3 regions of the Methylobacterium sp. WL8 genome follow, and region 2 is predicted to be linked to each of the others. Evidence: riboswitches for the same ligand, from Rfam matches in the RefSeq annotation. Region 2 holds a riboswitch; each other region holds the start of a gene.
The links. A riboswitch is a leader RNA that binds a small molecule or an ion and turns the genes downstream of it on or off. The one in region 2 is predicted to bind cobalamin.

Region 1: another riboswitch for cobalamin. It lies ahead of FV234_RS00300 (CbtB-domain containing protein); the one in region 2 lies ahead of FV234_RS06910 (TonB-dependent siderophore receptor).
Region 3: another riboswitch for cobalamin. It lies ahead of FV234_RS13005 (TonB-dependent receptor); the one in region 2 lies ahead of FV234_RS06910 (TonB-dependent siderophore receptor).

Annotation. Positions count from the first base shown of each region.
Region 1 covers NZ_VRVF01000001.1:57,219-60,485, reverse strand. Annotated here, with positions in the region: gene FV234_RS00315 (hypothetical protein) at 20-211, shown strand; gene cobO (cob(I)yrinic acid a,c-diamide adenosyltransferase) at 342-1,004, opposite strand; gene cobU (bifunctional adenosylcobinamide kinase/adenosylcobinamide-phosphate guanylyltransferase) at 1,001-1,528, opposite strand; cobalamin riboswitch at 1,596-1,784, shown strand; gene FV234_RS00300 (CbtB-domain containing protein) at 1,821-1,997, shown strand; gene FV234_RS00295 (CbtA family protein) at 2,020-2,769, shown strand; gene FV234_RS00290 (DUF1636 domain-containing protein) at 2,762-3,130, shown strand; gene cobW (cobalamin biosynthesis protein CobW) at 3,149-3,267, shown strand, end outside.
Region 2 covers NZ_VRVF01000012.1:45,784-49,050, reverse strand. Annotated here, with positions in the region: gene FV234_RS06915 (phosphatase domain-containing protein) at 1-1,144, shown strand, start outside; cobalamin riboswitch at 1,174-1,383, shown strand; gene FV234_RS06910 (TonB-dependent siderophore receptor) at 1,678-3,267, shown strand, end outside.
Region 3 covers NZ_VRVF01000031.1:21,436-24,702, forward strand. Annotated here, with positions in the region: gene FV234_RS13000 (DUF2778 domain-containing protein) at 250-1,410, shown strand; cobalamin riboswitch at 1,544-1,757, shown strand; gene FV234_RS13005 (TonB-dependent receptor) at 1,956-3,267, shown strand, end outside.

The sequences.
Region 1 (3,267 bases), on a different contig from region 2:
AGCGGAGCGATCGGATGCAATGAAGCGAACGATCAGAGTGCTTCCTGAAAATCGGAACCACGCCGTCATGCAAAGCGACGGCGACCATTTCGCCATTGATACGATCGTGCACCCGACCCTGATCGCCCCGCTCGACGGGCTTCCATCGCTCGATCGCGAAGGCGATATCGAGCCTGTCGATCGGGCAGAGCCGGACCCAGTGGATTTGTAGGCCGATGCTTGCGCGGCGCTCGCACATTGCCCGCATTCGCGGACAACGGCCGCGAGTTCGACCGCGTCGAAAATTTGCGCATCGAGGACTGGCTGGCCTGGAAGGCGCACCACGCCGCGCCGACGACCGATCAAAACTCGATGCCCTCCTGCGCCTTCACGCCCGCTGCGAAGTGGTGCTTCACGCTGCCCATCTCGGTGACCAGGTCGGCGGCTTCGATCAGCGCGGGCTTGGCGTTGCGGCCGGTGACGACGACGTGGAGGTCCGGGCGGCGGGCCTTGAGCGTCGCGACCACCGCATCGAGGTCGAGGTAGTCGTAGCGCAGCGCGATGTTGAGCTCGTCGAGGATGAGCAGGCGGATGCCGGGGTCGGCCATCAGGTCGGTCGCCTGGTTCCAGGCGTTGAGGCAGGCGGCGATGTCGCGAGCCTTGTCTTGCGTCTCCCAGGTGAAGCCCTCGCCCATGGCGTGCCACGCGACCCGGTCGCCGAAGACCTTGAGCGCATGCGCCTCGCCGGTGTCCCAGGCGCCCTTGATGAACTGCACGATGCCGACCCGGTGCCCGCGTCCGAGCATGCGGAGCGCAAGGCCGAGCGCCGCCGTGGTCTTGCCCTTGCCGGGGCCGGTGTTGACGATGAGGAGCCCCTTCTCGATCGTCTTGGCCGCCACCTCGGCGTCCTGAACCGCCTTGCGCTTCTCCATCTTCTCGCGATGGCGCGTCGCGTCGTCAGGCTTGGCGTCGTCAGGCTTGGCGTCGTCAGGCTTGGCGTCGTCGGGCTTGGCGTCGTCGGTCATGACGTTCCCTGCGGTTTCACGGTCAGCGGCAACCCGGCGACCGTCAGCACGACGCGGTCGCATTCGGCCGCGAGGGCCTGGTGGAGGCGCCCGGCCGCATCGCGGAAGCGGCGGGCGAGCGCGTTGTCCGGGACGATCCCGAGGCCGACCTCGTTCGAGACCAGAACGAGGGGGCCCCGCGCCGCCCGGCAGGCGATGACCAGGGCCTGCGTCTCGGCGTCGAGGTCTGCGTCGGCGAGGATCAGGTTCGTGAGCCACAGCGTGAGGCAGTCGACCAGCACCGGTCCCGGCGCGTCGGCGATCGCCGCGGCCAGCGCCGTCGGCACGTCCCGCGTGATCCAGTCGCCGGACCGGCGGGACCGGTGGAGGGCGATCCGCGCGCGCATCTCGTCGTCCCAGGCCTGCGCCGTTGCGAGGTAGAACCAGGGGCCGGGCTCCGCCTCGATCAGCCTCTCGGCGTAGGCGCTCTTGCCCGAGCGCGCACCGCCGAGCACGAGGGTCGTCCGAGGCGCGGCCTGCTGCATGGCGAAGACCCATGCCCCAACCGTGGCGTGCCCGTCAAAGCCTCCGTTGTGCGGGTGCGCCGGACAGGCTATGGCTGGTGGAGACGGTGCCCCGGAGACGGGGTGAAAAGGGAATGCGGTGAGGGGAAACCCGATTCCGCGGCTGCCCCCGCAACTGTGAGCGGTTAGCTCCTGCCCTCGGCCACCGATGTTTCGGGAAGGCGGCAGGCGCGGCGATCCGCGAGCCAGGAGACCTGCCGTCCCCCGCGCTTTCTCGAACGCCGCCGGCGGGGCGGCCGGAGATGTTGTCGACATGACCACCCAGACCCTCACCCAAACCGGCACCCGCGCGAACGAAGGCTTCGTCGCCATCGCCGTCGCCGCCATGCTCGGCCTCGGGCTCGTGTTCCTCGCCGGCTTCTCGCCCGCCTCGGCGCTGCACAACGCGGCGCACGACTTCCGGCACACGCAGAACTTCCCCTGCCATTGACCGCCTGAACCCAGGCGCTCCCATGCTCATCCGGCTCCTGTCGGCGGCGCTCGCCGCCGGCTTCCTCGCGGCCGTCCTGGTGACGGGCCTCGAACTCGCGCTCACCTCGCCGCTGATCATCGCGGCCGAGCGCTACGAGACCCAGGCCACCCCCGGCTCCGCAGCCGCCGTCGCCCCGATGCCCGATCGCCTGCCGATCGTGCTGGCGCATGCCGGGCACGACCACGATTCCAAGGCCGCGCCCGAGTGGCAGCCGGGCGCGGGCCTGCCGCGCATGCTGTTCACCGGGCTCGCGACCCTCGTCGGCGGGATCGGCTACGCGCTGCTGCTCGGCGCGGTGATGCTGGCGACCGGCCGCGAGCCGTCGCCCGAACGCGGCCTCGCCTTCGCGGTGGCCGGCTTCCTCGCCGTGGCGCTCGCGCCGGCGCTGGGCCTGCCGCCGGAGCTGCCCGGTAGCGAGGCGGCTCCTCTGGTCGCGCGCCAGGTCTGGTGGCTGATGACCGCCGCCGCCACCGCGATGGGGATCTACCTCATCGCGATCCGCCGGGTGCCGATCACGATCCTCGGCGGACTTGTGCTCATCGTCGCGCCGCATCTGGCCGGCGCGCCGGAGGTGGCGGCGACGCCCTCCGAGCTTCCCGCCGGCCTCGCCGCGCAGTTCGCCGCGCGCTCGCTCGCCATCGCCTTCGTGTTCTGGGCGGTGATCGGGCTGGCGTTCGGCCGCGCGTGGCAGACCTTCGGGCCGAAGACCGCGGCAGGCGCCCGTGGCTGACACGGTCCTCTACGTCTGCACCACCTGCCGCATGGAAGGCGACGCACCGGACGGCCCGCGTGCCGGCGCCCGCCTGCTCGACGCGCTGCGCGCGCTGCCGGCGCCCGACGGGGTGACGATCGAGGCGGTCGAGTGCCTCTCCGTCTGCAAGCGGCCCTGCACCGTCGCGGTGGCGGCGGAGGATCGCTGGACCTACGTCTACGGCGACCTCGACCCCGCGGCGTCGGCACGCATCATCCTCGACGGCGTCGGGCTCTACGCCGGCACGCCCGACGGGATCGTGCCGTGGAAGCAGCGCCCGCAAGAGTTCCGCAAGGGCGTCGTCGCCCGCATCCCCCCGTTTCCGCCGCGCGCGGCCTGAGCCATCGGCGAGATCCCCATGACCATCGTTGCGAAGATCCCCTGCACCATCGTCACCGGCTTCCTCGGTGCCGGAAAGACGACGCTGGTGCGCCACGTGGTCGAGAACGCCGGCGGGCGCCGGCTCGCGATCCTGGT
Region 2 (3,267 bases):
GATCGGCCGCATCTTCCGCCAGTCGCACCCCGACACCGCGCCGGGCGACGAGAGCCTGCGCACGGAATTGCGCGACATCGCCCGGCGGATCGCCCGGCGGGCCCTGAAGGGCGCCGCCGTCACCGCGCGCTTCGGCGGCGCGCAGACGCGGGTGGAGACCGACCGCGACGGCTACTTCCGCGTCCACCTCAACCCGCGATCCCTGCCCGCGGGCGACCAGGGCTGGCACGAGGTCGCGCTGACGTTGGAGGCCGAGCCGCCCGTGCAGGCGCGGGCCCAGGTGTTCGTGCCGCCGGGCGCCACCGGCTGCGTCGTCGTCAGCGACATCGACGATACGGTGATGCGCACCGGCGTCGCCAACAAGGTGAAGATGCTGTGGCGGCTGTTCGTGGAGGATGCCGAGAACCGCGTCGCCTTCCCCGGCGTCGCCGCGCTCTACCGGGCGCTCTACGTCGGCCCGGACGGCACCCAGGCCAACCCGATGCTCTACGTCTCGCGGGCGCCGTGGGGCCTCTACGAGATGCTGTCGGAGTTCTTCAAGATCCACGGCATCCCGGTCGGCCCGATCCTGTTCCTGCGCGAATGGGGCCTGTCGTGGAAGCACCCCCTCCCCCGCCGGGCCGAGGACCACAAGCGCGCGCTGATCGTCCACATGCTGTCGCTCTATCGCGACCTGCCCTTCGTGCTGATCGGCGACAGCGGCCAGCACGACCCCGAGGTGTACGGGCGGATCGTCGCCGACCATCCCGGCCGGGTGAAGGCGGTCTACATCCGCAACGTCTCGCGCGACGCCGACCGCATCCGCGAGATCGAGGCGTTGGCCCAGGTGGTGGCGGAAGCGGGCAGCCACCTCGTCATCGCCGCCGACAGCACCGCCATCGCCCGGCACGCGGCCGGCCTCGGCCTCATCGCTCCGGGCGCGGTGGCGGAGGTGGCGGACGAGCACGCGTCCGGCGGCGAGCCGACGCCGGACGCCGAGACCGCCCCGCCCGGCAACCTCGGCGCGGTGCTGGGCGGCGCCGGCGGGACGCTGCCGCCGAGCGTCGTCGTCGAGGCGCCGGCGCGGGACGGATCGCACGGCTTAGGGCGCATGGCGGGAGGCGCTTCACGTGTCGCCGCCGGGCCACAACCCACAGTGTCGTGATTCGAGCCGTTGACTCGGCGCCTCCGCCACGGCCACTTGGCCGGGACGGTTCCCTTCGGGGATCAAAAGGGAACGTGGTGAGGACCGGGCGCGAAAGCGCTTGCCTGATGCCGCGGCTGCCCCCGCAACTGTAAGCGGCGAGCCCTCCATCAACACGTCACTGGGTCACGGCACCTGGGAAGACGATGAGGGGCAGCGACCCGCGAGCCAGGAGACCTGCCGTCAGTCGTGGTCACACGCGAAACGCGTCGGGCGGGGTGCCTCGGCGGGTGTCGAGACGCGTGCGCCCGATCGGGCGGACGCGGGGCGGCCTCGTTCGCGGTGACGTGCCACCACACGCGTCCGCACGCCCCGTCCATGCCCTTGCCAGCCGCGAGACCCGCGCCGACCCACGCCCACGCAGCCGCCTGGCACGCGTGCGCCGACGGCCGCCACGCGTTTCGGCGACCGCACGATTGTAACATTGTTACATTTGTGGTCGATACCCGGGCAGGCAGGCCGTTGCGCCGCGCCGTCAGAGCCGCAACCGATCCATGTTCGTTTTCCGGAAATCCCCACGATCCTGCGGGCGCACGACCCGTCGCCTGCTGCTGGCCGCCACGGCGTTCGCCGCGTCCGGCCTTCCCCGGGAGGCCGGCGCACAGCCGGCCGCGGGCGAGCCGTCGAGCGTCCTGCTCGACACCCTGACGGTGTCCGGCGACGGCGTCGGCCCGACCCGCGCGGCGCCGGTCGGCCTCAACCTGCGCACGCCCGATCGCGGCGCGAGCCGCCTCGGCCTCACGCCGCTGGAGACCCCCGGCAGCGTCGACATCATCTCCGGCGAGACCGCGCGCCTGCGCGGGCAGGACACGGTCGCCGAGGCCGTGACGCAGAACGCCACCGGCATCACCACCATCGCCTCGCCGGGCAACGGCAACGGCGCCTTCACCAGCCGCGGGTTCTCGGGGCCGAACTCGATCCAGCAGCTCTACGACGGCACGCGACTGTTCGTCGGCGCCAACACCGTGACCTTCCCGTTCGACACCTGGAACGTCGAGCGCATCGAGGTGCTGCGCGGGCCGGCCTCGGTGCTCTACGGCGACGGGGCGATCGGCGGCGTGATCAACGTCGTGACGAAGAAGCCGACCTTCACGCCCGTCAACGTGGTGCGGGCCGGGGTCGGCTCGGACGGCATCGCGCGGCTCGCGCTCGATTCCGGCGGCCCGATCGGCGACGCGGTCGCCTACCGCCTCAACGTCAGCGGGAACCGCGCCGGCGGCTGGATGAGCCCGGAGGGCGACTTCCGCAACCTCGCGGTCTCGGGCGCGCTCCTGCTGCAGGCGACGCCCGACCTCGCCTTCACCCTGAGTCACGACCTCGGCTACCAGGAGCCGGCGCGCTACTGGGGGACGCCGCTCGTCGAGGGGCGCATCTTGGACCGCATCCGGTTCAGCAACTACAACGTCCGCGACTCCAAGATCACCTGGGCGGACAACTGGACCCAGTTCAAGACCGAGTGGACGCCGAGCGCCGACGTCACAATCCGCAACACCGCCTACCGGCTGCAGAGCCGGCGCCACTGGTTCGACGTCGAGACCTACGCCTTCAACCGCACCACCGGCCTGGTCGACCGGAGCGACTACACCGAGATCTACCATCAACAGGAGCAGGTCGGGAACCGGTTCGACGCCGCGTTCAAGGGCACGCTGTTCGGCTTCCGCAACGACTTCCTGGCCGGCTTCGACGTGAACCACGTCGACTTCCGCCACACCAACAACTTCTCCACCGTGGGGTCCGGGCTCGTCACCAGCGTGCCGCTGGTCGGCTACGATCCGGGGCTGTTTCCGGTGAACGGCCGCGCAAGCCCGGCCTACGCCACCAGCACCGACCAGGCCTCGGTCTTCGCCGAGAACCGGCTGATCCTCTCGGACCGGCTCTCGTTCCTCAGCGGCGTCCGCTTCGACGCCTCGAACCTGCAACGCGAGAACCTCGTGAGCACCGCGCAGTTCGAGAAGGCCTACCAGGGGCTCGGCTACCGCTTCGGGCTGGTGTTCAACTCGACGCCGGACACCGCGCTCTACGCGCAGGTCGCCACCGCCACCGACCCGGTCAACAGCCTGATCACACTGTCGCAGTCGCTGTCC
Region 3 (3,267 bases), on a different contig from region 2:
GGCAACACGACCGCGTGCCCGCGCGCCGTGTGAGGCGCGGACCCGATTTCGTGCCCCGTCCGCGCACGGCGACCGGCCGCTTAGGGGCGGATTAACCAAACGCGCGCTCAATACGGATCAGTCGCAGTTCTCTCGATCCCCGCACGGCCGAGCCCCTCGGCCGGTCCACCGCCCGCGCTCCGTCGCGGGGGACGGACGGCGCGTGGCCGCGGGCGCCGCCTCAGCCTTCGCGTCCGAGTTCGAGTCCGCATGCCTCATCACATGCCGCATCCCCTGCCGCATCACCTGCGTTCCCACGGCGGCCACGCGCGTCCCGTTCGTCGCCGGCGCTCCCGCAGCCATCCGACCCTGCGCAACGCGCTGGCCGGCCTGCTCTGCCTCGTCACCCTCGGGGGCGTGCCGACCGGCGACGGGAAGCACCCGCGATCGCCGGGCGCGAATCTCCAGGCCACGAACCTGCAGGCCACGAACCCGCAGACCCGGAGCGCCGCCTCGACCGCCCTCGCGGCCCTGTTCGATCCCCGTCCGATGATGGGGCCGGACGTGCGCGCGAACCTTCGCGGCATCCCCCTCGGCACTGCGTTCGCCCCGACCGCCTCTCTCGCTCCGTCCCTCGCCCAGCCGGTGGCGGGCGTCGCGGCGGTGGAGCCCGCCGCGACACCCGCCACCGGGGCGGAGATCGTGCGGCAGGCCGAGGTCGCAAGCCAGGCGCAGCGCCCGCGTGAGATCCGAGTCCTCCGCCAGGCGCAGATCGTGCCGCTGCCGATGGCGCGCCCGGCGGATCTGATCGCCGCCCCCGTGCCGCAGCGCCTCGCCCTGCGCCGGGCGCCGCGCCGGGTGCCCGAGGCGGCGCCGGCGCCCACCGCCGAGACGCCGTCGTTCTTCGAGGAGCTGTTCGCCGCGCGCAAGGAATCCGGCCCGGCCCTGGCCTACGCCGCCCTGGAGAGACCCGGTCTCGACCGGTCGCGCGGCCGCCTGTTCCCCAGCCCCGACGCGGGCGCCGGCACGGCGATCTACGACATCAGCGCCCGCACCGTCCGCCTGCCCGGCGGCGAGGTGCTGGAAGCTCATTCCGGCCTCGGCGCCAGCATGGACCACCCGGACTTCGTGCACCTGCGGATGCGCGGCTCGACCCCGCCGGGCACCTACGACCTCACCGAGCGCGAGGCTTTGTTCCACGGCGTCCGGGCGATCCGCCTCAACCCGGTGGGCGGGTCTGCCGCCATCCACGGCCGCGACGGCCTGCTCGCCCACACCTACATGCTCGGGCCGAGCGGCGCCTCGAACGGCTGCGTGTCGTTCCGCAACTACGACCGCTTCCTGCAGGCGTTCCTGCGCGGCGAGGTCCGGCGCCTCGTGGTGGTCGCCGGCCGCGGCGACGGCCCGGCCCGGTTCGCAGCGAGCCGCTAGGGCGTTCCGAAGCGAGGCGGAGACCGGCTCGCATGAGGGCCACGCGACCGCGCAGCAGGTGAAGGCGGCGTCGCGGATCGGCCACACCCGGCGACGCGCTGCGAAAGCCGGATTGACGCGCGGTCCGCGCCCGACGCAACCTGTGCGCGAGGGTTCCTCATCGAGGATCAAAAGGGAACGCGGTGGGACGGAGCCTGGAAGGGCCTTCGTCGAAGCCGTGGCTGCCCCCGCAACTGTAAGCGGCGAGCCTTCCACCAACGCACGTCACTGGATGCGCCGCATCCGGGAAGACGGTGGCGGGCGACGACCCGCGAGCCAGGAGACCTGCCCTCGGTCGTGGTCACACGCGAAGCGCGTCGGGCGGGGTGCCCCGGCGGGTGTCGAAGCCTCATGCCGTCGGAGGGACGGCGCGGGGGATCGGCCTCGTTCGCGGTGACGTGCCACGTCGCGTCGCCCGAGGTCCCGTGTCCGTATCCCGTTTCGCTCCGCGCCTGCGCATCCTTCTGCTCGTCGTCGGCGCGGCCGTCCCGCCACAAGCCGTCCTGATGCGGTCCGCCCTGTCTCAGCCGGGCGTGGCCGAGGCCAACCTCGACGAGATCTCGGTCACGGCCGAGACCGTCGCTCCGGCCGCGACCGGCCCGGGGCCGGCGGCGAGCGCCGGCTACGTCGGCGGCACCACCGGCGTCGGCGGCACCCTCCGGTCGGTGGATGCCGCGAGCGCCGGGGTGATCTCCGGCGCCGAGATCAACAGCCGCCCGATCACCCGGCCGGGCGAGGTCCTCGAATCCGTGCCCGGCCTGATCGTCACGCAGCATTCGGGGGAGGGGAAGGCCAACCAGTTCTTCCTGCGCGGCTTCAACCTCGACCACGGCACCGACATCGCGATCGACGTGGACGGGATGCCGGTCAACATGCGCACCCACGCCCACGGCCAGGGCTACGCCGACATCAACTTCCTGATCCCCGAGCTCGTCGGCGCGGTGGAGTTCCACAAGGGGCCGTACTTCGTCCGCGACGGCGACTTCGCCTCCGCCGGCTCGGTGCGGATCGACTACCTCGACACCGTCGCGAAGTCCGTCGCACTGACCTCGTTCGGCTCGTTCGGCTACGCGCGTGCGCTGACGATCGCCTCGGCGCCACTCGGCCAGGGCAACCTGCTGGTGGCCGGCGAGGCGCAGGTCTACGACGGCCCGTGGGACGTGCCGGACGCCCTGCGCAAGCTCAACGGCGTCGTGCGCTACAGCCAGGGCACGGCGCTCGACGGGTTCTCCGTCACCGGCATGGCCTATGCCAGCCGCTGGACCGCGACCAACCAGATCGCGTCGCGCGCTGTGTCGGAAGGCCTGATCGGCCGGTTCGGTAGCCTGAACCCCAGCGACGGCGGCGACAGCAGCCGGTTCTCGCTCTCGGGACGATGGAGCATGACCGACGACACCGGCGTGACGCGGGCCTCAGCCTACTTGATCCGCTCGCAGCTAAACCTGTTCAACGACTTCACCTACTTCCTCAACGATCCCGTCAACGGCGACCAGTTCCACCAGCTCGACCAGCGCATCCTGGGCGGCGGCGAGGTGAGCCACATCTTCCAGGGCGACCTGTTCGGGCTGCCGATGGAGAACGAGGTCGGCGTGCAGACCCGCACCGATTCGATCCGGGTCGGGCTGTTCAACACCACAAACCGGCAGTTCCGCTCCGGCGTCCTCGACGACCGGGTGCTGGAGGCGAGCGGGGCGTTCTTCTACGACAACCGCGTGCGCTGGACCGACTGGCTGCGCACCAGCGTGGGCTTCCGCGCCGACGGCTACTACGCCGACGTGGTCTCCGACACGGCGGCCAACAGCGGCAAGGCGCGGGACG